DNA from 4 places in the Streptomyces sp. NBC_01506 genome. Region 1 is predicted to be linked to each of the others. Evidence: riboswitches for the same ligand, from Rfam matches in the RefSeq annotation. Region 1 holds a riboswitch; each other region holds the start of a gene.

Region 1 (7,376 bases):
CATCATGACGCACCCGTTCGAGATCGAGCTGGAGACGACCCTGCCGGCGAGTCCGGAACAGGTCTGGGAAGCGATCGCGACAGGACCTGGAATCGACTCCTGGTTCATGGGCCGCAACGAGGTGGAGGCGCGCGAGGGCGGCGTCGCCGCCATGGACACCGGCGGCCACCGCGAGGAGGCGGTGATCGCCGCGTACGAGCCCGGCAAACGCCTCACCACCCGGACCGCCGCGGACGACGACGGCCGGTTCATGGCCATCGAGTATCTGATCGAAGGACGAGGCCGCGGCAGCACCGTACTGCGCGTCGTCCACAGCGGTCTGCTCGGCGACGACTGGCAGGACGAGTACGACGCCCTGCGCAGCGGCTGGCCCTTCCACCTCCACACGCTCCGCGAGTATCTGGCCCACTTCCCCGGACGCGTCGGGGTCCCCGTCTTCGCCATGGCGCCGTCGCCGGGAAAGCCGCAGCGCGAGCTGCGGTCGGTACTCACCCACGGGCTGTCCCTCTCGGCACCGGTCACCGTGGGCGACCGGGCGCAGGCCGGGCCGGCCGGTCTGCCGCCGCTGGACGGCGAGGTGGTGTGGGCGGACGACGAACGCATCGGGGTCCGTACCGCCGACGGGCTCTACACCTTCCACCACGGCTCCGGCATCGCGCTGATGTTCCACCACCTGTTCGGGCCGGACACGGACGGGGCCGAGGCCGCCTGGCAGCAGTGGCTGACCGGCCTCTTCGCCGAACACTCCTGACGCCACGGGCGCCACAGGCGCTACGTACGCGCTTCCTGACCAGCCACACACACATCATCCTGAACGCAGAGGAAACACCCATCATGCGCACACTGATCAGCACGGTCTTCATCTCGCTCGACGGCGTTGTCGACAGCCCGGGTGGCGAGCCCGGCTACCGGAACTCCGGATGGTCCTTCAAGGAGATCGACTTCGTCCCCGAGGCGTTCGAGATCAAGGGGCGGGAGCAGCAGGAGGCCACCGCGATCCTGCTGGGCCGCACCAGCTACGAGGCGTTCAGCCCGGTGTGGCCGGGCATGGAGGAGTTCGCGGAGTACAAGACGATGCCGAAGTACGTCGTCTCCACCACCCTCACCGAAGACAGGCTCGTCTCCAACTGGGGCGAGACCACCATCCTGCGCTCCCTGGACGACGTCGCCGCTCTGAAGGAGACCGAGGGCGGCCCGATAGTCGTCCACGCCAGCGCCTCGCTGAACCACAGCCTGTCGGACGCCGGCCTCGTCGACCGCTACCACCTGCTCGTGTTCCCGCTGCTGCTCGGCGCCGGCAAGCGCCTGTTCAGCACCTCCGACAAGGACACCCAGAAGCTGAGGCTCGTCGAGCACGAGGTCTACAGCAACGGCTTGCAGAAGCAGATCTTCGACGTCGTCCGCTGAGGACGCGGTGGCCCTACCGCGCCGCTTCCGCCTGCTCCGCCGCCGCCCACCCGATCCCGTCAAGAATGTCGTGTTCGCTGACCACGACCTCCCGCGCACCGGTCCGCTCCATGATCGCCAGCAGGATCAGCGCACCCGCCCCGATCACGTCGACCCGCCCCGGATGCATCACGGGGATCGCCGCCCGCTCGTCGTGCGTGGCCGCCAGCAGCATGCCGGTGATCTCCTCGACCCGCTCGAAGGAGATCCGTGAGTGGTGGATCGCGGCGGAGTCGTACTCACTCAGGCCGAGCGCGATCGCCGCGACCGTGGTCACGGACCCGGCGAGACCGACGAGCGTACGGGCCTCACCCAGCGGGACGGTCTCCTCGACCGCGTCGAGGGCGGCGTCGATGTCCGCGCGTACGGCGGCGATCTCGCCGGGGGTCGCCGGGCTGCTCGGGCGGTGCCGCTCGGTCAGCCGTACGCAGCCGATGTCGACCGACCGCGCGGCCGTGACCCGGTCCTCGCCGACCACGAACTCCGTCGAGCCGCCGCCGATGTCCACCACCAGATACGGCTTCGCCAGGTCGGTACGGCCGGTCAGCTCCTTGGTGGCGCCGGTGAAGGAGAACTCCGCCTCCTGGTCGCCGGTGATCACTTCAGGTTCGACACCGAGGATGCCGAGGACGCCGCGTACGAACTCGTCGCGGTTCTCGGCGTCGCGGGAGGCGGAGGTGGCCACGAAACGGGTCCGGTCCACGCCGTGTTCCTTGATGACGCCCGCGTACTCCCGGCAGGCGGCGAAGGTGCGCTCCAGCGCCTCGGGGGCGAGCCGGCCCGTGCGGTCGACGTCCTGGCCGAGCCGAACGATCGTCATGCGCCGGTCCAGGTCGACGAGTTCGCCGGTGGCGGGGTCGGCGTCGGCGACCAGGAGGCGGATGGAGTTCGTACCGCAGTCGATCGCCGCGACCCTGGTCATACGGTGTCTCCCTCGGCGGGGCCGTCAGCGGGGCCGTCGTTTGTGAACGGGATCACACAGGGTCCCTTGCGCCACCACTCCGGCAGCATCGCCAGCGCCTCGTCCCCCAGCGGGTTCACTCCCGGCCCCGCCGCGAGCGAGTGGCCGACCAGCACGTGCAGGCACTTCACCCGGTCCGGCATACCGCCCGCGCTCGGGAAGCCCGCCAGCACCTCGATCGCGTCGCGGCGCGCGAGGTAGTCCTCGTGGGCCTTGCGGTACGCGGCGGCCAACTCCGGGTCGGTGGCGAGGCGTTCGGTCATCTCCTTCATGACACCGTTCGCCTCCAGCGTGCCGATGGCCGAGGCCGCGCGCGGGCAGGTCAGGTAGTAGAGCGTCGGGAACGGCGTACCGTCCGGCAGCCGCGGGGCGGTCTCCACCACGTCGGGCTGCCCGCAGGGGCAGCGGTGCGCGATGGCGCGCAGACCGCGCGGGGGGCGGCCGAGCTGTTGCCGGAACGCCGCGACGTCCGCCTCGGTGGGTTCGGTGCGTGGCGTCTGCGGAGGGGGCGTTTGCATACCTGCGTCGGTTTCCTTGATGGCTGTCTGCCTGACGGCTATCCGCTTGACGGGTATCCGCTTGATGGCTATCGGTCCGTCCGGTCGGCGCTGTCGACGCCGTCCAGGAGATTGGAGTACCAGGGCCGGTCGGTCGCGCCCTTGTCCTCGGGGCGCTCGTCTGCCGCCCGGGGGTCGGTCATGATGTAGCCGGTCTCCCCCGGCAGCACGTAGTGCAGATGCTCGCGCGCCAGGCGCTGGATGTACGCGTCGTCCTGGAGCCGGGCCTTCTCGTCGCGCAGCTCCTCGACCCGCTGTCCGGCCTCCTGCGTCAGCCGCTCCTGCTCGGCGATGTCGCCGCGCTGCGACACGTACTGCCGCATCGGGTAGGCGAGCGCCACGATCAGGGAGCACACGACGAGCACGAGGAACGCGGCGCGGCCGGTGAGCCGGGAGCGGCGGGCCTGTCTGCGGGTCTGCGAGCGGTAGACGCGGGCGGCGGTCTGCTCGCCGAGAATCCTGATCTTGGTCGCGGTGGAGAACCGGTCCCGGTTCGCGGCCATGGTCCCGCCTCCCTGGAGGCCCGGCGGACCCCTCGTACCTCTGAACCGCCGTACTGCCTCTGTACGCGCGTACGTCCCCGGACACGGTACGGGACCGTGGCCGGGGACGGCCGTAGGACGGGCGCGGTGGTCGCCGCGGTCAGTCCTTGAAGCGGGGGAACGCGCTGCGGCCCGCGTACACGGCCGCGTCGTCCAGGATCTCCTCGATGCGCAGGAGCTGGTTGTACTTGGCGACGCGCTCGGAGCGGGCCGGGGCGCCGGTCTTGATCTGGCCGCAGTTGGTGGCGACGGCCAGGTCGGCGATCGTGACGTCCTCGGTCTCGCCGGAGCGGTGCGACATCATGCACTTGAAGCCGCTGCGCTGCGCCAGTTCGACGGCGTCCAGGGTCTCGGTCAGCGAACCGATCTGGTTGACCTTGACGAGCAGGGCGTTGGCCGAGCCCTCCTCGATGCCACGGGCCAGGCGCTCGGGGTTGGTGACGAAGAGGTCGTCGCCGACGATCTGGACCTTGGTGCCCAGCTTGTCGTTGAGGACCTTCCAGCCGGCCCAGTCGTCCTCGAACAGCGGGTCCTCGATGGAGACCAGCGGGTACGAGGCGACAAGCTCCTCGTAGTACTCGGTCATCTCGGCGGCCGAGCGGGACTTGCCCTCGAACTCGTAGGAGCCGTCCTTGTAGAACTCGGAGGCCGCCACGTCGAGCGCGAGCGCGATGTCCTTGCCCGGGACGTAGCCGGCTTCCTTGACGGCCACGAGGATCAGGTCGAGCGCGGCGCGGTTGGAGTCCAGGTTCGGCGCGAAGCCGCCCTCGTCGCCGAGGCCGGTGGAGAGCCCCTTCTCCTTCAGGACCTTCTTCAGCGTGTGGTAGACCTCGGCGCCCCAGCGCAGGGCTTCGGAGAACGACTCGGCGCCGATCGGCGCGATCATGAACTCCTGGATGTCCACGTTGGAGTCGGCGTGCGACCCGCCGTTGAGGATGTTCATCATCGGAACGGGCAGCAGGTGCGCGTTCGGGCCGCCGAGGTAGCGGAACAGCGGCAGGTCCGAGGCCTCGGACGCGGCGTGCGCCACGGCCAGCGAGACACCGAGGATGGCGTTGGCGCCGAGCGAGGACTTGTCGGGCGTGGCGTCCAGGTCGAACATCGCCTGGTCGATCAGGCGCTGCTCGGTCGCGTCGTAGCCGACGAGCTCCGGGCCGATCTGCTCGATGACGGCCAGGACGGCCTTCTCGACACCCTTGCCCTGGTAGCGGTTCTGGTCACCGTCGCGGAGTTCGAGGGCCTCGAACGCGCCGGTGGAGGCACCGGAGGGGACAGCAGCACGGCCGGTGCTGCCGTCGTCGAGGCCGACCTCGACCTCGACCGTTGGGTTGCCTCGGGAGTCAAGGATTTCCCGGGCTACGACGACGTCGATGGACGGCACGAGCATCTCCTTCTGGGATGTGACGCGTTGGTGCGTGGCCTCATTGGCCCTGCGGCATGAGCCTAACCGGCTCCCGGTCGAGGGTCGGCCGCCGCCCGCCCCCTGGGACGAAAAGAGTCGGGAATGCGCGGTGCGCCACGAATGTCCTGCGGACGGGCCTATACGGCGACGGGGCCCGGCCCCCGACAGGCCCTGGCCCCGGTCCGGCGCGTCCGGGGGGAGTGAGGCGCGCCGGGCCCGGGGCAGGGCCTGTCCGTGGGGCGGAAGGGTCAGCTCAGGTGGAGCTGCTGACCCGGGAAGATCTCGTCGGCGTCCTCGACGATGTCCTTGTTCAGCTCGAACAGCTTCTTCCAGCCACCTTCGACCTTCTCGGCCTCGGCGATCTTGGAGAGGGTGTCGCCGGCCTTGACCTTGTACTCGCCGTCGCCCTTCTTGACCGGACCGCGCGTCTCACTACGCGAGGCGGGCTGCTCCTGCGCGGCGCGCGGCTCGGACTGCTGCGCGGCCGGCTGCTCCTGCGGGGCGGGCTGCTCCTTGGGGGCGGCGGGCTGCGGGGCGGGGGCGGCGTCGGCGGAGCCGGCGTCGTTCGCGGCGTTGGACAGGCCGACGCCACAGCTCGGCCAGGCGCCCTTGCCCTGGCCCGCGAGGACCTTCTCGGCGATCTGTATCTGCTGGGACTTCGACGCCTGGTCGGCGCTGGAGGCGAAGGCGGTGCCGCCGTACGCGGCCCAGGTGGAGGCGGAGAACTGGAGGCCGCCGAAGTAACCGTTGTTGGTGTTGATCGACCAGTTGCCGCCGGACTCGCACTGGGCGACGGCGTCCCACTCGGCGGTGGTGGCGGCGGAGGCGGAGGTGGCGCCGATCAGCGGGGCCGCGACGGCGGCACCGGTGACCCCGGCCAGCGTGGCGTAACGGACGGCCTTGGACGGACGGCGGTGCTTGCCCTTGCCGGACTTGCTGGAAAACAGCATGCGAGATCTCCTCACCGACGCCTACGAGGTGAGCTGTCGGGTTCGGGCCAAGTGAGTTGCCCGGCCGTGCGACCCGGGGACGTCTTCACGTCCCCCTGCACACGGCTGCACCCCGAGCCGGCCGTGGTGACCGGCACTTACCTTTGGGTCCCCCGCTCCTGCCTTCGGCGCTTGACGCGACGACTACTCCCCCCGACCGACGGCAGGATTCGGCGTGACGGTCGACGGTGCCCGCGGTGCGAGCGGTTCAGACGTTAAACACAGACATCCCGGATGTTCAAAGAAGGAACATCCGGGATGATTCGCCCATCCTGCCGCGTGGAAACCTCTGTTTACGCAGGTCGGGAAGGGCTCGGGGTGAGCTGCCGGGCAGACCGCGCCAGTTGGGGCGAAGAGACGCTTGTCTCACTTACGCAGATGCGGACATAGCCCGCTTAACTACCCCTGATTCGTGGTCAGATCGAGGTTCTGGCCCGGCAGGATGAGGTCGGCGTCAGGGCCCACGGCCTCGCGGTTCGCCTCGTAGAGCGCGGGCCAGCCGCCGTCCACCTTGTGCTCGTCGGCGATGGCCCACAGGTTGTCGCCGGAACGGACGGTGTACGAGCCGTCGGCGGTGTCGCCGTCGCGCGTCGAACCGTCACCCCGTGAGGCATGACGGCCACTTTCGCGCTCCTCGCCCGCCTTGTCCGACTCGCCCGCTTCGGACCCTTCGGACCCTTCGGGCCCTTCGGATGCTTCGGTCGATCCGTCCGAGGCGTCGGCCGACTCGCCCGGCTCGGGTGCCGCCTCGCCGCGGTGCTTGCCCTGGCCGGCGCCCGCCTCGGTGGTCGGCTCGGTGGTCGGCTCGCTCGGCTTCGTGCTCGGCTCGCTCGGCTCCGTGCTGGGCTCCTGCGTGCCGGGCGTCTCGGTCCCGGAGGCCGAGTCCCGGCCGAACTGCCCGGCGGGGGGCGTCGTCTCGGGAGCGGGGGGCAGGACGGCCGTCTCGGTCGGCTCGGGCTCGGGCTCGGTGGTCGGAGCCGTATCGCTGCCCGTACCGGTGTCCGTGCCGCCGTCCGCCGTGAGGCCGGCGATCAGCGCGCAGGTCGGCCACGCGCTCGGCCCCTGTGCGGCGAGGATCTTCTCGGCGACGGCTATCTGCTGGCTGCGGCTGGCCTGGTCGGCGGTGGGGGCGTACGTCCGGCCGCCGAAGTCGCCCCAGGTCTCCTCGGAGATCTGGAGTCCGCCGTAGTAGCCGTTGCGGAGGTCGGCGCTCCACATGCCGCCGCTCTCGCAGTCGGCGACCCGGTCCCAGGTGGCGGAGTCGGCGGCGCTGGCGCCGGTCGCGCCGAGCAGCGGGATGGCGATCGCCGAGCCTGTCACCCCTGCGGCGACGACGAGGGCGGGGGCCTGACGGGGCCGGCGGTGCCGGCCGTTCCCGGAGCGCATGCGATTGCCTTCCGTGAGACTGCTGAAACGTGAATCACGCGATCACGCATACGGATCCTGAGCACGGACTCCGAACACGTGACTGCTGAGACG
Region 2 (7,376 bases), 900 kb from region 1:
TGAAGGACGGTCGTCGGGCCCGCTGCCCGAATGCTTGGTGAACGATGAGGGACACGCGTGGTACCCCGGTGGTTTAAGGGCATTGTCAGTGGGCCAGTGCACTATCGGGGCGGGAGGTTGCGCGGGTGAACGAAGACGGCTCGGGCCGCGTGGGTGGCCGTGGCTACGACTGCGACGTGCTGGTGATCGGCGGCGGCATCGTCGGTCTCTCGACGGCCTACGCCCTGACCCGGGCCGCCCCCGGCACCCGCGTGACGGTCCTGGAGAAGGAGCCCGGCCCCGCGCGGCACCAGACGGGGCACAACAGCGGCGTCATCCACAGCGGTGTGTACTACCGCCCCGGATCCCTCAAGGCGCGATACGCGATCAAGGGCGCCGCCGAGATGGTCAAGTTCTGCGCGGAGTACGGCATCGCGCACGAGGTCACCGGCAAGCTCATCGTCGCCACCGGCCGCGACGAGCTGCCCCGGCTGCACGCCCTGGTCCAGCGCGGCAGGGAGAACGGCATTCCGGTCCGGGAGCTGGGCCCCGCGCAGATCATGGAGTACGAGCCCGAGGTGCGCGGTCTGGCGGCGATCCATGTCGGCTCGACCGGGGTGTGCGACTTCAAGGCGGTCGCGGCGCGGCTCGCGGATTCGGCGCGGGCGTCGGGCGCGTCCGTGCGGTACGGCGCGGAGGTCACCGTCATCGACCGGCGGGCCTGGGGTGTCGCCGTCCGTACGGCCGCCGGCGAGGTGGTCAGAGCGCGCGTCCTGGTCAACTGCGCGGGGCTCCAGTGCGACCGGGTGGCGCGGCTCGCGGGCGACGACCCGGGCATGCGGATCGTCCCGTTCCGGGGCGAGTACTTCGAGCTGGCCCGGCCCGGTCTCGTCCGGGGTCTGGTCTATCCGGTGCCGGATCCGGCCTTTCCGTTCCTCGGGGTGCATCTGACGCGCGGTATCGACGGCGGCGTCCATGTCGGCCCCAACGCGGTGCCCGCGCTGGCCCGCGAGGGCTACTCCTGGTCCGCCGTGCGCCCCCGTGAGCTGGCGGGCACGCTCAGTTGGCCCGGCTCCTGGCGGATAGCGCGCAGACACTGGCGTTACGGCGCGGGCGAGCTGCGCCGCTCGCTGTCCAAGCGCGCCTTCGCCACCGCCGTACGCCGGCTGCTGCCCGCCGTGACGGACGCGGACCTGCGCCCGGCGACGGCCGGGGTGCGCGCGCAGGCGGTGCTGCGGGACGGCACGCTGGCCGACGACTTCCTGATACGGCGGGCGGCGCGCACGGTCCATGTGCTCAACGCGCCCTCCCCGGCGGCGACGGCCTCGCTCCCGATCGGCCGCGAGGTGGCGAGACGGGCGCTGACGATGCTGAGGGACGTGGACGTGGACGGGGACGTGGACGGGGACGGGGTCTAGGTCCTCTCCGGCGGACCTGGGTCGCGGTTCCGTAGAATCGACAGGGTGACCAGCGAACGCGCCGTCGGCGAAGGCGACCGCACCGTCCCCCGGAGCCGGATGTTCCCCGAGGGCACGGGCCCGGCCGCCGATCCCGCCGGATCGCACTTCGAGCGCCGTATCCGCAGCTTCCAGCCGCGCCGCAGCCGTGTGACGACCGGCCAGGCCGATGTCCTGCGGCGGCTGTGGCCGTCCTGGGGCCTGGACATCGACGGACAGCGTGTCCTGGATCTCGACGCCGTGTTCGGCGGGCTGCCGGTCGTCCTGGAGATCGGCTTCGGCATGGGCGAGGCGACCGCGCGGATGGCGGCCGCCGACCCGGGCACCGGGATCCTCGCCGCCGATGTCCACACCCCGGGGCAGGGGAACCTCCTGCGTCTCGCCGAGCGGAACGGGCTGTCCAACATCCGGGTGGCCAACGGCGACGCGATCATCCTGCTGCGGGAGATGCTGCCGCCCGGATCGCTGGCGGGGCTACGCGTCTACTTCCCCGACCCGTGGCCCAAGACGCGCCACCACAAACGGCGGCTGATCCAGCCCGAGTTCCTCGATCTGGCCGCGCCCAGGCTGAGGCCCGGTGCCGTACTGCACTGCGCGACCGACTGGGAACCGTACGCCGAGCAGATGCTCGACGTGCTGACCGCGCACCCCGCCTTCGAGAACACCTCCCCGGACTCCGGCTACGCGCCGCGTCCCGGCTTCCGACCGCTCACCCGCTTCGAGGGCCAGGGCCTCGACAAGGGGCATGCCGTGCGCGACCTGCTCTTCCGCCGGATCGCACCGTCGCGGGTCGCACCGTCGCGGATTGTCAGTGGGGCTCGTTAGAGTCAGTAGGTGTCCGAACCGTCCCAATCACCCCCGCACCCGGCGATCCCCGCGTACGAGCAGCAGCAGCGGCTCGGTGACATGTGGGCCGCCGTGCCGGAGCGCTCCCGCTGGCGCTACCGGCCGCACCGCTCGCTGTGGCGGCACCCCGCCGTCCGCGCGGGTGCGGTGATCATCCTGCTCGCCCTGTGCGGTCTGCTGATCCTGTCGCTCGTACGGGAACAGACCGGCACGCAGGGCTTCCTGGTCGGTCTCGGTCTGGCACTTCTGCCCGTTCCGCTGCTGATGGCGGCCTTCCGCTGGCTGGACCGGGTCGAGCCGGGCCCCTGGCGGAATCTGATCTTCGCCTTCGCCTGGGGCGCCTGTGCCGCCGCCCTCGTGGCGATCACGGCGAACTCCTTCGCGACCGAGTGGATAGCCACCGCCACCGCCGACCCCGGCGGCGCGGAGTCCCTGGGCGCCACGGTGGTCGCGCCGATCGTCGAGGAGAGCGCGAAGGCCGCCGCGATCCTGCTGATCTTCCTCTTCCGGCGGCAGTCCTTCACCGGTCTCGTGGACGGGGTGGTCGTCGCCGGCTTCACCGCGACCGGCTTCGCCTTCACCGAGAACATCCTCTATCTCGGCAGCGCCTTCGGCGAGGACCAGCAGATCGGCAACTCGGGCCTGGTGTCCGTGACCGCGGCGACCTTCTTCGTACGGGTGGTGATGTCGCCCTTCGCGCATCCGCTGTTCACGGTCCTGACGGGCATCGGCTTCGGCATGGCCGCGCTCGCCACCCGGCGTCAGCGCGTGCGCCGGTATGTCCTGCCGGTGCTCGGCCTCGCGCTGGCCATGGGCACTCACGCCCTGTGGAACGGCTCGTCGTCGCTGTTCGGCCCGTACGGCTTCTACGCGGTGTACGCGGCCTTCATGGTGCCCGTCTTCGCCCTGCTCACCTGGCTGGCGATCTGGAGCCGGCAGCGTGAACTGCGCACGGTCTCGGCCGAGTTGCCCGCGTACGCGGCGGCCGGCTGGCTCGCCGAGACCGAACCGCTCGCCCTGTCCTCGATGCGGGCGCGCTCGATGGCGCGCGCTGTCGCGCGGCGGACGTACGGCCCTTCGGCGGCCCGCACGGTCGGCGAGTACGAGGCGTTCGCGACCTCCCTGGCGTTCCTGCGCCACCGCGCGGGACGCGGCACGGCCGGCCCGGACTATGTGGAGCGCGAGCAGGAGCTGCTTCACCACCTGTGGCAGCGCCGGGAGATGGCGTCGCCCGCGCTGGCGTATGCGGCGCGGGCGACGGGGCGGGTGTGGACGCCGCCGCCGTACATCGACTACGGCGGCTACAACCCGTACAAAACCTAGGGCGTGAGGCCCTTGCCGCGCAGCCAGCTCAGCGGGTCGATCCCGCTGCCGCCCGCGGTGTGCACCTCAAGGTGCAGATGCGGACCGGTGACGTTGCCGGTGGCTCCCACGCGTCCGACGGTCTCGCCGGTGGTGACCTTCTGGCCGGTGCTGACCGTCATCGAGGACAGGTGGGCGTACCAGATCTCCGTACCGTCCTCGAGCTCCAGCACCACGCGGTAGCCGTACGACCCCGACCAGCCGGCCGACTTGACGGTCCCGCTGTGGACGGCCTTGGTGGGCGTGCCCGTGGGGGCCGCGAAGTCCAGGCCGGTGTGCTGGCCGGAGGACCACATGGAGCCGGCCTGGCCGTAGGTCGAGGTGAGCGTGTACGAGGAGGTGGGGAGCGAGAAGCTGGCGGCCAGCTTCTCCAGGCGCTCCTTCTCGGCCTTGGCCTCCGCCGCCTCCTTGGCCTTGCGCTTCTCCTCGGCGGCCTTCTCCTCGGCCTCGGTCTGCTGCTTCTTGGCGTCGGCCGCGGCCTTCTCGGCGGCTGCCGCCTCGGCGCTCGCCTTCTGGGCGGCGTCGGCCTCGGCCTGCTGCTGCTCGGCCTGCTGGAGGATGCGGGCGCGCAGCGCCTCGCCGGAGTCGGTGGTGCCCTGCTGGGCGTCCGCGGCGGTGAGGCCCGCCGTGGTGAGCGGGGCGGGCGCCGCCTCTTCGCTCATCTTGTCGCCGTCGGACATGAAAGACCCGACGCCGGGAAGGGACTTGGCGTCGGGAAGATTGTCCGAGATCGCGTCGGGAAGTGATATCGAGACCGCGGGCTTGTCCTGGGCGGAGGCGATGCCTCCCGCGCCGACCGCGGCGATGACACCCACTCCGAGGACCGTGGAGCTGCGGGCGAGAGCGTTGCGCTGTTTGGCGACACGGTGCTTGCCGCGTACGGGACGGATGGAGTCCGCGGTGGGATTCCACTCCTCCCAGTCCCTGTTCGCCTCGCCGTCGGTGAGATCGGAGCCGGCGAACCGGCTTCCGGGGCCGAAACGGGCCGGGGCGGAGGTCTCGGGGGCAGGACTGTTGGACGCCACTGGGGCGCTCTCCTTTCCTTCCTTCTCGCCTACCGGGTTAGCTGACGGGTTCGGAGCAGGAAGGTCTCCTACGAGCGTTCCTTGGCCGCACGAGGCAGCAAGAGACGCCCGATTCACCCCAATTGGTGGTTCCCCGGTTTCCTTGCGGAATTCGGCGCGTGCGCACGGTGCCGTCTCTTTCGACGGCTGGGACAACCGCGCTGCGTTATCGAACGTTAATAGACGACCGGGGCTTATTCCAAGCTGTTCCGGGTGATCGTTAGCGATGACGGCCGGGACCAACCGGGGCACAAGCGGGTGTAATCGGGCGAGTTGATCGACTCTCGGGCCGTGTGCGATCACACACTCGAACTGACGGTGCGTCAAATGTTATGCGGAGGGGTGCGCCTCAACTACGCAGCGTGCCGGGCGAGATGACGTCACGGCACGACCCGCATCGTCCTGCGCCGTTCCGGCTGCCTCGCGGTGGGCCGGCTGACGGCCAGCAGCGCCATGTCGTCCGTCCTGCGGCCACCGGTGTGCCGCCGTACGTCCCCGACGATCGCCTCCAGCAGCTCGTCGGGGCCGGGGAAGATCCGTCCCGCCAGCCGTTCGCGCGGGTTGTAGAAGACACCCGCCGCGTTGCGCGCCTCGGTGAGCCCGTCCGTGTAGAGCAGCAGCGTCGATCCGGAGCTGTACGGCACCTCGTCCGCCCGGTCCGGCCACGCCCCCAGCTCGCCCATCCCCAGCGGCAGCGTCGGGTCGGACGGGGCCAGCACCGTCAGCCCGCCGTCGGCGGCGAGCATCAGCGGCTCCGGGTGCCCGCGGTTGACCACCCGCACCATGCCCTCGACATGCGGGATCTCCGCCAGTACGGCGGTGGTGAAGCCCTCGAACAGATCGATCCCGTTGCGCCGTGTGCCTTCGCGCGCCAGCGCCCGCTCCAGCCGCTGCGCGACCCCTTCGAGTGAACTCTCCTGCTCGGCGGCCTCGCGGAAGGCACCGATGACGACGGCCACGGTCTCGACGGCCCCCATGCCCTTGCCGCGTACGTCACCGACCACCAGCCGTACCCCGTACGCCGTGTCCTGGACGGCGAACAGGTCACCGCCGATGAACGCGCCCTCCTCCGCCGCCTCGTAGCGCGCGGCGACATGCAGCCCGCCGATGCGTGGCTCGGGCGTGGGCAGGACGGCGCGCTGGGCCGCCTCGGCGATGACCCGCGCCGAGGCGAGGCGTTCGCCGCTGCGGCGAACGACACCGTTGATGGCCAGCGCGAGGGCGGAGACCGTGAAGACGGTCAGCGAATCGGTGACCGTCGAGACCTGGGACGCCGAGTTGTAGAGGTGGAGTCCGACCGTGGCGGCGGTCGACAGGATGGCGATGACGAGGGTGCCCGCGAAGGAGAAGAACGGGGCGGCGACCAGCGGTGCCGCCGCGAAGAGCGGGGCGGAGGTGAAGGCGGTCGGGGTCGCCTCGTCCAGGATGATCGCCATCACGATGATCAGGCCGGGCAGGATCTGCACGACCGGATGCGGTGAGCGGGCGGCGTGCCGGCCGCGCCGCCCGGACGGACGGGGGGCGCCGGGGCCGAAGCCGGGTGGATGCTTGTCCGCGGAGCGCGAACCGTTCTCCGTGAGGTCGTCCGGGAGCAGGTCCGCCTCGCGGAAGCCGGCGTCGGCGCGCCGGAAGCCGCGCCGGACCCCGCGGTCGACGCTGTCCTTGAGGTTGCGGAGCCTGGCCCCGGCGGCCAGGCGGGAGCGGACGGCTTTACCGGCGGAACGGTTGTCGCCCGCTCGTCCGCTTCCGCCACCCGCCGTCCCGTCGTCTCCGCTGCCTCTCTGGTGCCCCACCAGTGGCCTCCTGCCCGGTCCGTCGACGGCTGCGGACGGTACCCGCACCCTTCCCAGGCTGGCCCCTTCCGCGCCGGGCGGCTACCCGCCGTCGACCGACTGGGCTATCCGCCCCACTGTCCGCCCCACTGTCGGCCGCACTGTCGGCCGCGCCGCCGAGCGGATTTCCCGGCCCGCCGTACGAGGCGCCGTCAGTCGGTGAGGTGGCGCTCGGCGTACACCTTCATCGCGTCCCGTACGAGGACGGCCGCGCCCTGCTCGTACTTGTCGTAGTTCCGCCCGAAGCGCGCGTCGTCCACGTACATCGCGGTGACATTGATGACGTACGACCTGCCGGGGCTCGTCGTGGCCGCCGACAGCCAGTCGCAGTGCCGGGCGGCGACGGCCTGCGCCCCGTCGCTGTCGGCGGCAAGACCGTCCTTCTTGGCCTGCCCCCAGTCGCGGGCGATGTCCTCGTGCCGGCCCATGAACTCCCGGCGCTCGCCCTCGCTCAGCGACCGCCACCAGCGGTCGCTCTTCTCGTACGCGTCGCGGCCCCACCGCTCGGTCACCTCCTGCTCGTACCGCGTGTGATCGAAGCCGTCGAGAATTTCCTCGGCCATCAGCTCTTCTCCCTTCTCGGTCTTGTGGAGAGTGGTCCGCACCGAGGCGATGAGACGGCCCACCCGCGCGCGCTCCTGTTCGAGCAGCGCGAGGTGGGTGCGCAGGGCGGCGGCCGTGTCCTGTTGGCCGTCGAGGATCCCGGCGATCGCGGGCAGACCGAGACCCAGCTCACGCAGCAGCAGAATCCGCTGCAACCGCACCAGGGCGTCCTGGTCGTAGTAGCGGTAACCGTTGCCGCCGACCCGGCTCGGGGTCAGCAGTCCCAGCTCGCC
Region 3 (7,376 bases), 4.7 Mb from region 1:
GCCGTCGTGGAGGACAACAGCCGCAGCGGCGGAGTCGGTTGGGCCGTGGGGCAGGCGCTTCGCGACGCCGAGGTGGACGTACCGCTGCGTACCTTCGGCATCCCCGAACAGTTCCTGGCGCACGCCAAGCGCGGCGAGGTGCTGGCCGACATCGGGCTCACCCCGGTGGAGATCGCCGGGGGGATCAGCGCCGCACTGGCGCGTACGCGCAAGCGCGAGGAGAGCACGCGATGACGGAGTCCACGGAGCACGGGGCGGAGCAGGCGGAGGGGGAGCGCGGTACGTCCCCGGCGAAGGGCTTCGACCTCGCGAAGCTCCTCGCCGAACGCGGCGGTGAGCGCTACGAGTTGCACACCGCGTACCTCAACCACCAACTCCCGCGCATGCTGCGGACCATCGGCTTCGACAAGGTCTACGAACGCGCCGAGGGCGCCTACTTCTGGGACGCCGACGGCAACGACTACCTCGACATGCTCGCCGGCTTCGGCGTCATGGGCCTCGGCCGGCACCACCCCGTCGTACGCAAGGCCCTCCACGACGTCCTCGACGCCTCGCTCGCCGACCTCACCCGCTTCGACTGCCAGCCGCTGCCCGGACTGCTCGCCGAGAAACTGCTCACGCACAGCCCGCACCTGGACCGGGTCTTCTTCGGCAACAGCGGTACGGAAGCCGTCGAGACCGCGCTGAAATTCGCCCGGTACGCCACCGGAAAACCCAGGATCCTCTACTTCTCGCACGCCTTCCACGGCCTGACCACCGGCTCGCTCTCGGTCAACGGCGAGGCCGGCTTCCGCGACGGCTTCGCGCCGCTGCTGCCCGACACCGCGCTCGCGCTCGGTGATCTCGACGCGCTGGAAAGGGAGTTGAAGCGCGGCGACGTCGCCGGCCTCGTCGTCGAACCGATCCAGGGCAAGGGCGTGTACGCGATGCCGCCCGGTTTCCTGCGGGCGGCACAGGAGTCGCTGCGCCGGCACAAGGCGCTGCTCATCGCCGACGAGGTGCAGACCGGGCTGGGCAGGACCGGCGACTTCTACGCGTACCAGCACGAGGAAGGCGTCGAGCCGGACCTGGTGTGTGTGGCGAAGGCGCTCTCCGGCGGCTATGTGCCGGTCGGGGCGACCCTCGGCGAGGACTGGATCTTCAAGAAGGTGTACTCCTCGATGGACCGGGTGCTGGTCCATTCGGCCAGCTTCGGGTCCAACGCGCAGGCGATGGCCGCGGGGCTCGCCGTCCTGTCGGTGATCGAGGACGAGCGGATCGTGGCCAACGCCAGGGTGACCGGCGATCTGCTGCGGACGAGGCTGGCGGCGCTGGTCGAGCGGTACGAGTTCCTGAGCGAGGTGCGCGGCCGGGGGCTGATGATCGGCATCGAGTTCGGGCGGCCGACGTCGCTCGGGCTGCGGAGCCGCTGGACGATGCTCCAGGCGGCCAGGAAGGGTCTCTTCGCGCAGATGGTCGTGGTGCCGCTTCTCCAGAAGCACCGGATCCTCACCCAGGTCTCGGGGGACGAGCTGGAAGTGATCAAGCTGATTCCGCCGCTGACCATCGGGGAGCGGGAGGTCGACCGCTTCGTGACGGCCTTCACCGCGGTCATGGACGACGCGCACCGGGGCGGCGGGCTCATGTGGGACTTCGGCAGGACACTGGTGAAACAGGCCATCGCGAATCGGTGACGGGTCTCGGCTCCGAAGTTCACCGCGGCGGCTTGCCTCTCAGGCAAGAAATTTGCCTCAGAGGAAAATCCCTGGCGCAATGGAGGTATGAGCAACCCCGCCGCCAGTGAGTACGAGACCGGAGTGACCGGCGAGACCGGTGTGACGGACGAGGTCCTGCCGGACGTCGCACCCCGACTGCGCGAGCTGCGGCGCGGCCGGGGCCTCACGCTGGAGGCCGCCGCCGGGCGGGCCGGGCTCTCCCCGGCCCATCTCTCCCGGCTGGAGACCGGTCGGCGCCAGCCCTCGCTGCCGATGCTGCTCGGACTGGCGCGTGTCTACGGTACGACGGTCTCCGAGCTGCTGGGCGAGGAGCCGCCCGAGCGCGACCCCGTCATCCGCGCCGCGCGGGCGGAGCCCGTGGAGGCCGACGGCTGGACCTACCGCCAGGCGGGCAGCCCCTCCGGTCGTGCGATGCAGCCGTTACGGGTGACGGTGCCGTACGGGGCGCAGGCCGGCCTCGTCCGTGTCCATCCGGGGGAGGAGTGGATCCACGTCCTCCAGGGGCGGCTGCGGCTGGGCCTCGGGGACGCCGTCCATGTGCTCGACAAGGGCGACAGCGCCCACTTCGACTCGATGACACCGCACCGCCTGGCGGCGGCCGGCCCGGACGGCGTCGAGCTGCTGTTCGTACACACCCTGCTGACCAGCCCGACCGCCGAGCTGTGCCTGCCGGGCGGGGGCCACCGCCGGTGACTCGCTATCAGCTTCGAACGGACCAGAGAGGTCATCACCGTGTCTGACAACCCTGTGGACGCCACCGCCGAGCGCGAGCCGTCCTCCGACGCCCCCGCCGACGCCCCCGCCGACGCGCCCGCGCCCGCCGACGAGGCCCCCGCTCCCGCTCCCGCCAAGTCCGTGATGGACGAGGAGAGCAACTTCCCGCGCGGACTCGCCGTCCGGCTGTTCGCCTACCTCGTCGCCGGTCATGTCGTGGCCGGGTTCCTCTATCTGCTCTTCGAGGCGGGCGCGAAATGACGACAGGCCGCGTTCGCCGCTGATCGCCGGACGGACCTATTCGACGAGGCGCTTCCGCAGCCGCTCGCGTGTCTCGTCCGTCAGTCCCAGGCCGTCCGTGAGATAGCGGTCGACGCTGCCCCACGTCTCCTCCATCGTCGTGAAGGCCGTCTCGAGATATTCGGCGCGCGCGTCGAACAGCGGCGCCAGCAGCTCCATCACCTCCGGCGAAGTCCCGCCGGGCGTCGGATCGCTGCGGCGTACCTGATACCTGCGGTGCGGATCGTTCGACTTCAGATAGTCCGCCTCGATCGCCTCCCGCTCCACGCCCACGGCGAGCAGCGACACCGCGATGGAGAGCCCGGCCCTGTCCTTGCCCGCCGCGCAGTGCATCAGCGCGGGCAGGCTTTCCTCGGCCAGGGCGTGCAGCACACGCCGGTGCTCGGCGGTGCGGTCCAGAATGATCGAACGGTACGAAGCGGACATCCGGGCCACGCCCTTGCCGTCGGCGAGGATCGACCGGAGCTGGTCGAGATCGCCGTCGCGGACCATCTTCCAGAACTCCGTCCCGTCGGCCGGGTCGGTGAGCGGAATGTTCACATTGCGTACGCCGGCCAGCTCCACGTCCAGGCCGTCGAGCTTCTGGTCGGCCGCGTTGCGGAAGTCGAAGATCGTGTGCAGACCCAGCGACGTAAGGAACGCCCTGTCCTCGGCCGTGGCGTGCGCGAGGTGCCCGCTGCGGAAGAGCCGGCCGTACCGGACGCGCCGCCCATCGGCGGTCGGCAGACCGCCCACGTCGCGGAAGTTGCGTACACCGGCCAGTTCGGGCTCGGTCGACGGGACCGGCTGCGGCACCTCGTGCGTCACGTGAACTCCTCCGCGTCTGCGGTCGGCGCTCGTCGCCGACGCTGTCGCGCTCCGACTTTACGACATCCATTCCCGCTGAAATCAGTTCACGGATAGGGCTTCTGTCCGTATTGAGTGATTCCTTATAACGTGCCCCGTTCACAGGGGAGATGGGGGCAGATCGTCATCGACTGGTGAGCCAGATCATATCCGTGACGGTGTGTGGCGGCGCCCGGAAGGGGAATTGGGGCGGCGCCCGGAATTCGAAGATCCGTAATCCACACAGGGTGACCGCTCTTGGAGAACGATATCCAGGAGCGGATCACCGGGGGAATACGACGGCTTGTACGGGTCGGCCCACCCGGCTTACGGTCACCGCAATCCGAGCGGATCGCCGAATCCTGCCGCCGCTCGGAATCCGCATCCACCAGCAATCATCCACGTGTGGCAGGAGCGGGGGACCCAGGTAAGTCGCCGATCCGGCACACCGGACCGGCTTGGGGTGAAGTCGCGCCACGGCGCGACCGGGCATCTCCAGCCCGAACCCGACAGCTCACCTCGTAGGCGCCGGAGAGGAATTCGCCATGCCCGCAATGGGTAAGCACCGTCGTCCGAGGACCAACTCGATCGCGCGCGGAATCGTCGCCGCCGGAGCGGGTGGCGCCGCCCTCGCGCTTCCGCTCATCGGTGCCACCGGCGCGCACGCCGCCGAGCAGACCGCGGCGCCGTCCGTGGCGCCGGAGCGCGTCGTGTCCGCCGCGCACACCGCTTCCGCCGCCTCCGCCACGCAGACGGCCCAGCAGGCCGCCACCGCCAAGACCGTGAAGACGTACTCGGTCACCGCGGGCGACTACCTCGCCAAGATCGCCGAGACGCAGAAGGTCAGCGGCGGCTGGGAGAAGCTGTACGAGGACAACCGCGAGGCCGTCGGTGACGACCCGTCGCTGATCCACCCGGGCCTGAAGCTCACCATCAACGCGCAGAGCAAGGCGTCCTCCGAGGGCAAGGCCGAGGCCACCCCGAAGAAGCCGGCCCCCGCGAAGCCCGCCCCGGCCGAGCCCGCCCCGAAGGCGGACACCACCGCGGCGAACGAGCCCGCGGCGCAGAGCAGCGGCTCCGGCTACACCGCCCCCGTCGACTCCTCCACCTCGACCCCGTACCACCAGGCCGGCGGAAGCTGGTCCAGCGGCTACCACACGGGCGTGGACTTCTCGGCGGCGTCGGGCACCACCGTAAAGGCGGTCGGTCCCGGCACCGTCGTCTCGGCCGGCTGGTCCGGGTCGTACGGCAACGAGGTCGTCATCAAGCACGACGACGGCAAGTACTCGCAGTACGCCCACCTTTCCTCGCTCACCGTCTCGGCGGGCCAGAGTGTCGGCGGCGGCGACCAGATCGGTCTCTCCGGTTCCACCGGCAACTCCACCGGTCCGCACCTGCACTTCGAGATCCGCACCGGCCCGAGTTACGGCTCCGACATCGACCCGCTGGCGTATCTGCGCGAGCACGGCGTTTCCGTCTGAGCCGTTCGGCCTTCAGCCGTTCGACCTCTCCAGGAATGGCCGTTGGCCGGCACCCCGAGTGCCGGCCGACGGCCATTGTCTTATTCCGGCTTGAACGAATTTTGACCGGTGGTGTTTCTCACCGGCGTCAACCCCTCCTTACGGTCGCGTAAGTCACATACGCGGGTGAAAGATGTTCTGCTGTGGCTGACGATTCGAGCGATTCGAGAAGAGAGACCAGAAGCGCTTTCGGGTCGTACGCCGCCCTCGGTGACAGTTTCACCGAGGGCGTCGGCGATCCGGGACCGGGCGGAGTCTATGTCGGCTGGGCGGACCGGCTCGCCGTACTGCTCGCCGACCTCGCCGACCGGACATCCGACGCTCCGGCCGTCGACGACCCCGACCACGCGTCGTTCCGGTACGCCAATCTCGCCGTACGGGGACGGCTGCTCGACCAGATCGTGGCCGAGCAGATCCCGCGCGCCAAGGAACTCGCCCCGGATCTGGTGACGTTCTGCGCCGGCGGCAACGACATCATCCGGCCCGGCAGCGATCCCGACGACGTCGCCGAACGTTTCGAACGGGCGCTGGCGGACCTGACGAGCGTGGTCGGCACCGTCATGGTCCCGACCGGTTTCGACACGCGCGGTGTGCCGGTGCTGCGTCATCTGCGCGGAAAAATAGCCACGTTCACCGCACACGTCCGCTCCATCGCCGACCGCTACGACTGCCCGGTCCTGGACCTGTGGTCGCTCAGGTCCGTCCAGGACCGCCGCGCCTGGGACGGCGACCGGCTGCATCTGTCACCCGAGGGCCACACCCGCGTGGCGCTGCGCGCGGCCCAGGTCCTCGGCCTCGACGTCCCCGCCGACCCGGACCAGCCGTGGCCGCCGCTGCCTCCGCGCGGCACGCTGGAGGTGCGCCGCGACGACATGCAGTGGGCGCGCGAATATCTGGTCCCCTGGATCGGCCGCAGGCTGCGCGGCGAGTCCTCGGGCGACCACACGGTCGCCAAACGCCCGGACCTGCTGCCCCTGATACGGCACTGAGGACGGGTCACCGGGTCACCGGGTCACCGGGTCACTGGCGCAACGCGGCCGGTATCCGTTCCAGGACGCCACCCGCGAACACGTCGTACAGCGGCAGCGTCTCCAGGTGGACATAGCCGATGTGGCAGTCGCAGACCGCGAGCGGGCACGAACGGGGTCCGAGCGCCGTGCGGTACGAGCCGTCGTAGAGGTTGCCCAGCTCGGCGGGGACGAAGTGGCAGCGGCGGACCGTGCCTTCGCCGTCCACCGAGATCACCGACTCGCCCGTCCGGCACGGCAGGCCGGCCGAGCGGTGGGGGTGGCGGCTGTACGGGAACAGGGGGTCGACCGACGTCCAGTCGGCGGCCTCCGGGTCCGAATAGGTGCGGCCCTCCGCCGCGTTGACCCACAGATAGACATGTTCCGGGAGGTCGGCACGGAGCCGGCGGGCCTGGTCCAGATGGTCGGGGAGACCGACGATGCCGACGCTGAAGCGGATGCCCGCGGCGCCCAGCTCGTGGCACTTGGCGAGGAAACGGTCGTACGGCGTCTGGCCCGGGTGGTAGGTGCACCACAGGGCCAGCTTGGCCGGGTCGGCGGCTTTCAGCCAGTCCGTGCGGCAGCTCAGGTTCGTCTGGATGGCGACCCGTGCGACATGCGGGAGATGGGAGAGGTCGGTGAGCGCCCGCCGGTACCAGGAGCGGGTCAGACCTTCGCCCCACGGGGTGAACAGGACCGACAGCCGGTCGTCCGTCCGCTCGGCGGCCCAGTCCGTGAAGCGCGTCAACGCGGCGCGGTCCGCGCGCAGTTGGTCCGGGCTGTCGCGGCGCTTGGCGAACGGGCAGTAGGGGCAGTCGTAGTCGCAGGAGGCCAGTGGGCCCCGGTAGAGGATCGTCAGGTCCATGTCCGCCTCACTTCGCTTCGTACGACGCCATCGCCGCCCGGACGGCGGGGGAGAACAGCGCCGGGCCCAGCGCGTCCGAGTGGGCGAGCCCTTCGGGCGAGAGCCGCAGCAGGCCGGGCGCGGCGTCCGCGTCGAGCCAGCCGAGGGCGGCGAAGCGGTCCAGCTCGGCGGGGAAGTCGTCGTCGGGGCCACTGCCGAACCGCTCGCGGTAGCCGTCCACCGCCATGCCGACAGCCTGGAGCAGCGACTGGAGCAGATGGCGCCGGCGCGCCTCGTCGCTGTCGACCGCGCGGCCCACCTCCGCGCGGGAGAAGTCCTCGGTGAGCGTGTAGGCGTCGATGATCGAGCGGATCTCGCGCATCCCGACCGCGTAGTCGAAGGAGTAGTGCAGATCCGAGGTGTACGACCGCGCGCCGCAGCCGAGGCCGAT
Region 4 (7,376 bases), 2.5 Mb from region 1:
CGTGGACAACCGCTCCGTCTTCGTCCTCCTGCGCCGCTCACTGGCCCGGCACGGCTGGCGCCATCTCGAATCCCTCAATTTCTCCCCACTGACCAGCGACATCCGGCTCGCGGCCGAGGTGCTGGGCCGCCACATCGAGGAGATCTGTGCCCGTACGGGACACCGCGAGGTCGACATCGTCGGCCACAGCCTCGGCGGCCTGATCGCCCGGTATTACGTACAGCGAATGGGCGGTGACGTACGGGTGCGGACCCTGGTCACCATGGGCACCCCGCACGCGGGCACCGCCGCCGTCCCGCTGGCGAGCGCGCATCCCGTCGTGCGGCAGATGCGGCCCGGTTCCGACCTGATCGAGGAGCTGCGGCAGCCGGCGCCCGGCTGCCGGACCCGGTTCGTCAGCTTCTGGAGCGATCTCGACCAGGTCATGTCACCGGTGGACGCGGCCCGCGTCGACCACCCCGACCTCGTCGCGGAGAACGTGGGCGTGACCGGCATCGGCCACCTCGCGCTGCCGGTGCATCCGGCCGTCGCCGCCGGAATCCGTTACGTCCTGGAGCACGACGGCAGCGCGGACCTCGCAGGTCTCGCCGAGTCGGCCGAATGGGCGGGAAATGGTACGGAACGGGCGGAGGGCCAGGCCGACGGGGCGATATCGGTGGCGTAGGGATCGCGCGACGTCCCGACCGCCGACATCGAAATTGGTTGCACTCACACCCGATTCGATGTTGCTTCGACATCTCACCGACACCCTGGAAATCGAACACCTCTCGAACGTAGAGCCAAAGGTGTGCCCGCAGTCCGCCGAAAGACGGCCGAATGCCCGTTTCCAGAGCGCCCGGAAGCCGCCGAAGATTGTCGCCGTCGCATACCGCCGGGTACAGTCGCGGCCACTGCTTTCCCTTCTGGGTACCTCCGTGCGTCAAGGCGGCCCAGGAGCCTGGTTCTGCTGCCGAGGCGAGAGAGAAGTTGGTGAACGACCAGCACCCCCACGCCGGATACGCCGCCCACGACGGCTATTCCACAGGCAGCTTCGACAGTGACCCGCTCTTCGGCGCGCTTCCGGGCACGAGCCCGGTGGGCACGGTCACTTACGAGTCGGACCACAGCGGTCAGTACGACTCGGCGCAGTGGAACGCGGGTTACGAGGGTTACGACCCCTACGCGACACAGGCGCCGCACGCACCCCAGGCCCAGTACGAGGCGTACGACGCGTACGCGGCACAGGCCCAGCAACTCGACCAACTCCAGCAGCCCCAGCAGTCGTACGACACGACGGGCCAGTGGGACGCCAACGCCTGGAACGAGGCGAACGAGGCCGGTCAGACGGCCAGTTACGGTTACGAGTCGGCCGAGCAGTGGGCGGCGGCGCCCGTCGCCGACACCGGCGCGTACGACGCCACCGCCTGGAACTCGGGCGCACCCGTGGCCGCCCCGGCGGACGTACCGTTCCAGACCGAGCAGTTCCAGCCTGAGCCGTTCCCGGCAGAGGTTCCGGCCGCGTACTACGGCGACACCACGACGTACGAGCCCGCGGCCTACGAGCCCGAGCCCGAGGTCGAGCACCAGCACGAACCCGCGTACGACCAGCCGGAGTTCGCGCAGGACGACTACCCGCACGGCGAGTACGCGCGGCGCGAGCATGAGTACGACTACGACACGCCCGGTCCGGAGCCTGAACAGGTGTCGGAATCGGAGCTGGAGCCCGAACCGGCCCACTCCGAGGACGCGGACCAGCTCGTCGGGGCCGCCACCGTCACCGCCGCGACCGCCGCACCCCCCGCCCCCCGCTCCGTACGCCGCGCGGCCGGAAGCGCCCGTGGCAGGCGCCGTACACCGACGAAGCGTTCGGCTCTGCTGACCGTGGCCGTGCCCTCCGCCTGTGTGATGGGCGTGGCGGGTATCGCCGCCGCGTCGGTCGGCGGACTCGGCGCCGAGGAGACCAAGGACAGCTCGACCTCGCTCAGCGCGTCGGACGCGTCAGCGGTCAAACCCGCCGCGGTCAACAACAAGCTCGACACCCAACTCGCCGCTCTCGACGCCGACGCGCGTGACTTCGGGGACCGCGCCAGCCGCACCCAGGAGCGCATCGACCTCAAGGAACGCCAGGCGCAGGAGAAGAAGAAGCGCGACGAGGAGGCCGCGGCCCGTGAGGCCGCCCGCCCCAAGTTCGCGATCCCCGTGGCGAATCACGCACTCAGCGCGTATTACGGCCAGGCCGGCGTCAACTGGATGTCGATGCACACGGGCATCGACTTCCCCGTCTCGTACGGCACGCCGGTCATGGCGGCGACGGACGGCACCGTCCGTACGCAATGGAACGGCTCCTACGGCAACATGGCGATCGTGACCGCCGCCGACGGCACCGAGACCTGGTACTGCCACCTCAGCAGCACGAAGATCCGCTCCGGCCAGGTCAAGGCCGGTGACGAGATCGCGTACTCCGGGAATTCGGGCAACTCCACCGGTCCGCACCTGCACTTCGAGGTACGGCCGGGCGGCGGCGCGGCGATCGACCCGCTGGCCTGGTTCAGCAGCCACGGTCTCGACCTGTAGCAGGCACGGCGACCCGCACAGCGCGCACAGCGACCTCACCAGGCATACGACGGATGCGGCGGGCCTCCCGGCCCGCCGCATCCGTATGTCCGCGTGCTTCTACAGCTTGTCGACCGGCGCGTACCGCAGCAGCAGCCGCTTCGGCTTGGAGTCGCCGAAGTCGATCGTCGCCTGCGCGTCGGCGCCCGACCCCGTCACCGTGACGACCGTGCCGAGCCCGAACTGGTCGTGCGTGACCCGGTCCCCCACCGCGAGCGAGATGACCGGCTTCTCGGTCGCGCGCCGCGTGGCGAAGCCGGCGGGGCCCGACCGTGAGCGGGACGTGGACAGCGAGGACGTGATCCCCGACGTCGGTCCCGCCGGAGCCGCCATCGGGCCGGTGCGCTTCCAGTGCAGATGCTCGCCCGGGATCTCCTCCAGGAAGCGCGACGGCGGATTGTACGAGGGCTGGCCCCAGGCGCTGCGCATCGAGGACCGGGTCAGATACAGCCGCTCGCGGGCGCGCGTGATGCCGACATACGCCAGCCTGCGCTCCTCCTCCAGCTCCTTCGCCTGGCCGAGCGCGCGCATGTGCGGGAAGACGCCGTCCTCCATGCCCGTCAGGAAGACGACGGGGAATTCGAGCCCCTTCGCCGTGTGCAGCGTCATGAGTGTGATGACGCCGGAGCCGTCCTCGTCCTCGTCGGGGATCTGGTCGGAGTCGGCGACGAGCGCGACGCGCTCCAGGAACTCGGCGAGTGTGCCGGACGGGGCCGCTGCGACCGCGTCCGCGTCAGCGTCAGCCGTCGCCTCATCGGAGTCGGCACCCGCCGCACCCGCACCCGCTGCGCCCTCCGCACCTGCGCCCTCTGCACCCGCGTCCACACCCGCGTCCGCGTCCGTGGTCGCTGTCGCGTCCGCCCCCGCCGCCTGGGCCCGCTCCTGCTCGAACTCCAGCGCCACGGCGGCCAGTTCCTGCAAGTTCTCGATCCGCGTCTCGTCCTGCGGGTCGGTCGACGCCTGCAACTCGGCCAGATAGCCGGTCCGTTCGAGCACGGCCTCCAGGACCGTCGCCGGTCCGGCGCCGGACTCCACGACCGTACGCAGCTCCTCCATCAGCGTGTTGAAGCGCTTCACGGCGTTGGACGAGCGGGCCGCCATGCCGTACGCCTCGTCCACCCGGCGCAGCGCCTGCGCGAACGAGATCTTCTCCCGTACCGAGAGCGCGTCGATCATCGCCTCCGCGCGGTCGCCGATACCGCGCTTGGGCACGTTCAGGATCCGGCGCAGCGGGACGCTGTCCTCCGGGTTGGCGAGGACGCGCAGATAGGCCAGCACGTCGCGGACCTCCTTGCGTTCGTAGAAGCGCACACCGCCGACGACCTTGTAGGGCAGGCCGACGCGGATGAAGATCTCCTCGAAGACACGCGACTGCGCGTTCGTCCGGTAGAAGACCGCGACATCGCCCGCCTTGGCCTCCGACGCGTCCGTCATACGGTCGATCTCGTCGGCGACGAACTGCGCCTCGTCGTGCTCGGTGTCGGCCACGTACCCGGTGATCTGGGCGCCCGCTCCCGCGTTCGTCCACAGATTCTTGGGCCGCCGGCTCTCGTTGCGCTCGATGACCGCGTTGGCCGCGCTGAGGATCGTCTGTGTGGAGCGGTAGTTCTGCTCCAGCAGGATCGTCGTCGCGTCCGGGTAATCCTCCTCGAACTGGAGGATGTTACGGATCGTGGCGCCCCGGAACGCGTAGATGGACTGGTCGGCGTCACCGACGACGCACAGCTCGGCCGGGTCGTGTCCCTCGCCCGAGGGGCCGACCAGCTCACGCACCAGGGTGTACTGCGCGTGGTTGGTGTCCTGATACTCGTCCACCAGGACGTGGCGGAACCGGCGGCGGTAGTGCTCGGCGACGTCCCCGAACGCCTGGAGCAGATGGACCGTCGTCATGATGATGTCGTCGAAGTCCAGCGCGTTGGCCTCGCGCAGCCGCGCCTGGTACATCCGGTACGCCTCGGCCAGCGTCTTCTCGAAGGGGTCCGTGGCCTGACCGGCGAAGGTCTCCTCGTCGATCAGCTCGTTCTTGAGATTCGAGATCTTGGCGCTGAACGCCTTCGGGGGGTGGCGCTTGGGGTCGAGGTCGAGATCACGGCAGACCAGGGCCATGAGCCGCTTGGAGTCGGCGGCGTCGTAGATGGAGAACGACGACGTGAAACCGAGCCGCTTCGACTCGCGGCGCAGGATCCGCACACAGGCGCTGTGGAACGTCATGACCCACATGGCGTTGGCGCGCGGTCCGACCAACTGCTCGACGCGCTCCTTCATCTCGCCGGCGGCCTTGTTGGTGAACGTGATGGCCAGTATTTCGCCGGGATGCACGCTGCGGGTCCCCAGCAGATACGCGATCCGGTGCGTCAGCACCCGGGTCTTGCCCGAGCCCGCGCCGGCCACGATGAGCAGCGGCGATCCGGTGTGTACGACGGCGGCGCGCTGCTCGTCGTTCAGCCCCTCGAGCAGCGCCGCCGGGTCCACGACCGTGCGCGGGGCACCGTCGCGGTGATACGGATCCCTGGGCGGGGGCACGTCGAACTTCCCTCCGAAGAGATCGTCGGGCACCTGTTCCGGAACGGTGTCCTCGGGCGGCGGCGGGGGCTCCTCGGCCGAGGGCTGGAGGTCCGCCAGGAAGCTGTCGTCAAAAAGGCTGCTCATCGCTTCCTGAGTCTAGGGTGCCGCACTGACAGCCCGCCGCCGCATGGCGCCACACGGCCTCGCGGGGCCGCCGACGAGCGTTTACGCGAAAGGTCACGAAAATGTATCGGGCATATCGGAATCGAACCTTCACAGGGGCACCACAGGTTGGCTAGCGTGCTCGCCGAGGCGGTCCGTACTCCACCGGCGATCAGCGCCGGGCGGGCGGCCTGCGCCGAATCCGGGCTTCCCGAAGGGGGGTTCGGAACCGGGGACCCACCATGTTCGACCGGGGTGAATCGGGCCGCGTTCCTGGCCCGTAGGGCAGCCTTCCGTTCCGCCCGAACCCGACAGCTAACCCGGTAGGCGGTCCACGGAAGGAGATGTCGACCTTGGCGTCGCATCGCAAATCGCGCAGTCGGACCGGCATGCGCGCGAACACTCCGGCTGTCGGCTTCACGACGGCCGCCCTCGCCTCCGTCACGCTGCTGTCGACGCAGAGCGCCACCGCCGCGCCGGCCGAGCCCAAGCCCTCGGTGGAAGAGGTGCAGAAGAAGGTCGACGACCTGTACCGGCAGGCCGGTACGGCGACGCAGCAGTACAACAAGGCGAAGGAAGCGACCGACACCCAGCGCAAGTCGGTCGAGCGGGTCCTGGACGACGTCGCCAAGAGCGCCGACAAGGTGAACGAGGCGCGGCGCGCCCTCGGTACGTATGCGGCGGCGCAGTACCGCGCGGGCGCGGTCGGTCCCACGGCCGCCCTGATGTTCGCCGACAGCCCGGAGTCGTACTTCGAGCAGACCCAGTTGATGAGCCGGCTGACCGACCGCCAGCAGGAGGCCGTCGAGGACTTCCAGAAGGAGCAGCGGTCCGCGGCCCAGCAGCGCGCGAAGGCGACCAAGAGCCTGGAAACGCTGACCGAGTCGCAGACCTCCCTCAAGGAGGGCAAGCAGAAAGTCCAGAACAAGCTCGCCGCGGCGCGCTCGCTGCTGTCGGAGCTGACGGCCGAGGAGAAGGCGCGGCTCGCCGAGCTGGAGCGGAAGAAGGAGCAGGAGGCGCGCCGCAAGGCCGAGGCGAAGGCCAAGGAGGAGGCGGCGGAGCGCAAGCGGCAGGAGGAGGCGCGGCAGGAGGAGGCGCCCGCCACCGGCGGCACGGACACCGGGACGGACACCGGCGCGGACACCGGGACCGGCTCGGGGGCCACGGACGGTACGTACGCGGCCAAGGCCGAGAAGGTCCTCGCGTTCGCCCGCGCCCAGATAGGCAAGCCGTACGTGTGGGGCGCCACCGGCCCCGACTCGTACGACTGCTCGGGGCTGACGGCCGCCGCCTGGAAGGCGGCGGGCGTCCAACTGCCGCGTACGACCTGGGACCAGGTGAAGGTCGGCACGCGCGTCGCCACGGCGGATCTGCTCCCCGGCGATCTGGTGTTCTTCTACGACGACATCAGCCACGTCGGCATCTACAAGGGCGACGGCAAGATGATCCACGCGCCGAAGCCGGGTGCGAACGTCCGTGAGGAGTCGATCTACTACATGCCGATCTACGGCAGCGTGCGCCCGGCCTGAGCCCTGGCTCCCGGGGGCTGCCCACGGGGTCTCACGGGCCCCTCTCACCGCCTGTGCGATCATGCGAAAAAGTGCCCTGGGGAGGGGCCGTCGCGGTGGTCTCGAACACCGCGGTGGTGAGAGAGGGAGTCCGGCATGAACGCGGGTGGGGATCAAGACGGTTCGTCCGTGTCCGACGACGAGTGGGAGCGATTCCTGCGGGAGTCGGCGGAGGGCGTGCCCGACGCGCCCAAGGAGGCGTCGGCGCGGGCCCGGATCGTGACGCGGCGGCTGCGGGAGGAGCCCGCGCCACCGGAGGGATGGCGTACGCACCAGCCGCCCCGGCGGCCGAGGCGGCTGAAGGGCCGGTACGTCGTCGGGCTGCTGGCCGCTGTCGCGCTGCTGGCCGTGGCGCTGGATCCGGGACGCGTCACCGGGTGGTTCGAGGACGACGGCGGGGCCGGGGGGCCGCTCGCCGCGGAGTCGGAGCGCCCGGACCAGCCACCGCCCATGGAGCCGGCCGGGCTGCCCACGCTGGACGAACCGTTCAAGGGGTCGCCCGCGGAGCGCTGGGACAGCGGGACGGCCGGGATCACGGTGCCCGTGGCC

The links. A riboswitch is a leader RNA that binds a small molecule or an ion and turns the genes downstream of it on or off. The one in region 1 is predicted to bind cyclic di-AMP.
Positions count from the first base shown of each region.
Region 2: it holds a riboswitch for cyclic di-AMP, as region 1 does, so the genes downstream of both, OG329_RS22170 (M23 family metallopeptidase) here and OG329_RS26455 (transglycosylase family protein) in region 1, are expected to answer to the same signal.
Region 3: it holds a riboswitch for cyclic di-AMP, as region 1 does, so the genes downstream of both, OG329_RS04875 (peptidoglycan DD-metalloendopeptidase family protein) here and OG329_RS26455 (transglycosylase family protein) in region 1, are expected to answer to the same signal.
Region 4: it holds a riboswitch for cyclic di-AMP, as region 1 does, so the genes downstream of both, OG329_RS14845 (NlpC/P60 family protein) here and OG329_RS26455 (transglycosylase family protein) in region 1, are expected to answer to the same signal.

Region 1 covers NZ_CP109422.1:5,947,506-5,954,881, reverse strand. Annotated here, with positions in the region: gene OG329_RS26490 (ArsR/SmtB family transcription factor) at 1-8, shown strand, start outside; gene OG329_RS26485 (SRPBCC domain-containing protein) at 5-751, shown strand; gene OG329_RS26480 (dihydrofolate reductase family protein) at 835-1,407, shown strand; gene OG329_RS26475 (exopolyphosphatase) at 1,421-2,368, opposite strand; gene OG329_RS26470 (DUF501 domain-containing protein) at 2,365-2,925, opposite strand; gene OG329_RS26465 (septum formation initiator family protein) at 2,994-3,467, opposite strand; gene eno (phosphopyruvate hydratase) at 3,607-4,893, opposite strand; gene OG329_RS26455 (transglycosylase family protein) at 5,157-5,858, opposite strand; cyclic di-AMP (ydaO/yuaA leader) riboswitch at 5,862-6,038, opposite strand; gene OG329_RS26450 (transglycosylase family protein) at 6,297-7,283, opposite strand.
Region 2 covers NZ_CP109422.1:5,044,903-5,052,278, reverse strand. Annotated here, with positions in the region: gene lhgO (L-2-hydroxyglutarate oxidase) at 126-1,397, shown strand; gene trmB (tRNA (guanosine(46)-N7)-methyltransferase TrmB) at 1,497-2,261, shown strand; gene OG329_RS22175 (PrsW family intramembrane metalloprotease) at 2,271-3,605, shown strand; gene OG329_RS22170 (M23 family metallopeptidase) at 3,602-4,669, opposite strand; cyclic di-AMP (ydaO/yuaA leader) riboswitch at 4,681-4,836, opposite strand; gene OG329_RS22165 (PP2C family protein-serine/threonine phosphatase) at 5,089-6,174, opposite strand; gene OG329_RS22160 (MerR family transcriptional regulator) at 6,693-7,376, opposite strand, start outside.
Region 3 covers NZ_CP109422.1:1,199,838-1,207,213, reverse strand. Annotated here, with positions in the region: gene dxs (1-deoxy-D-xylulose-5-phosphate synthase) at 1-234, shown strand, start outside; gene OG329_RS04895 (aspartate aminotransferase family protein) at 231-1,673, shown strand; gene OG329_RS04890 (helix-turn-helix domain-containing protein) at 1,761-2,408, shown strand; gene OG329_RS04885 (DUF6126 family protein) at 2,574-2,690, shown strand; gene OG329_RS04880 (tyrosine-protein phosphatase) at 2,727-3,524, opposite strand; cyclic di-AMP (ydaO/yuaA leader) riboswitch at 3,931-4,095, shown strand; gene OG329_RS04875 (peptidoglycan DD-metalloendopeptidase family protein) at 4,100-5,035, shown strand; gene OG329_RS04870 (SGNH/GDSL hydrolase family protein) at 5,218-6,063, shown strand; gene OG329_RS04865 (STM4011 family radical SAM protein) at 6,095-6,946, opposite strand; gene OG329_RS04860 (STM4012 family radical SAM protein) at 6,954-7,376, opposite strand, start outside.
Region 4 covers NZ_CP109422.1:3,433,702-3,441,077, forward strand. Annotated here, with positions in the region: gene OG329_RS14830 (esterase/lipase family protein) at 1-664, shown strand, start outside; gene OG329_RS14835 (peptidoglycan DD-metalloendopeptidase family protein) at 970-2,553, shown strand; gene OG329_RS14840 (ATP-dependent DNA helicase) at 2,653-5,241, opposite strand; cyclic di-AMP (ydaO/yuaA leader) riboswitch at 5,444-5,605, shown strand; gene OG329_RS14845 (NlpC/P60 family protein) at 5,604-6,788, shown strand; gene OG329_RS14850 (hypothetical protein) at 6,924-7,376, shown strand, end outside.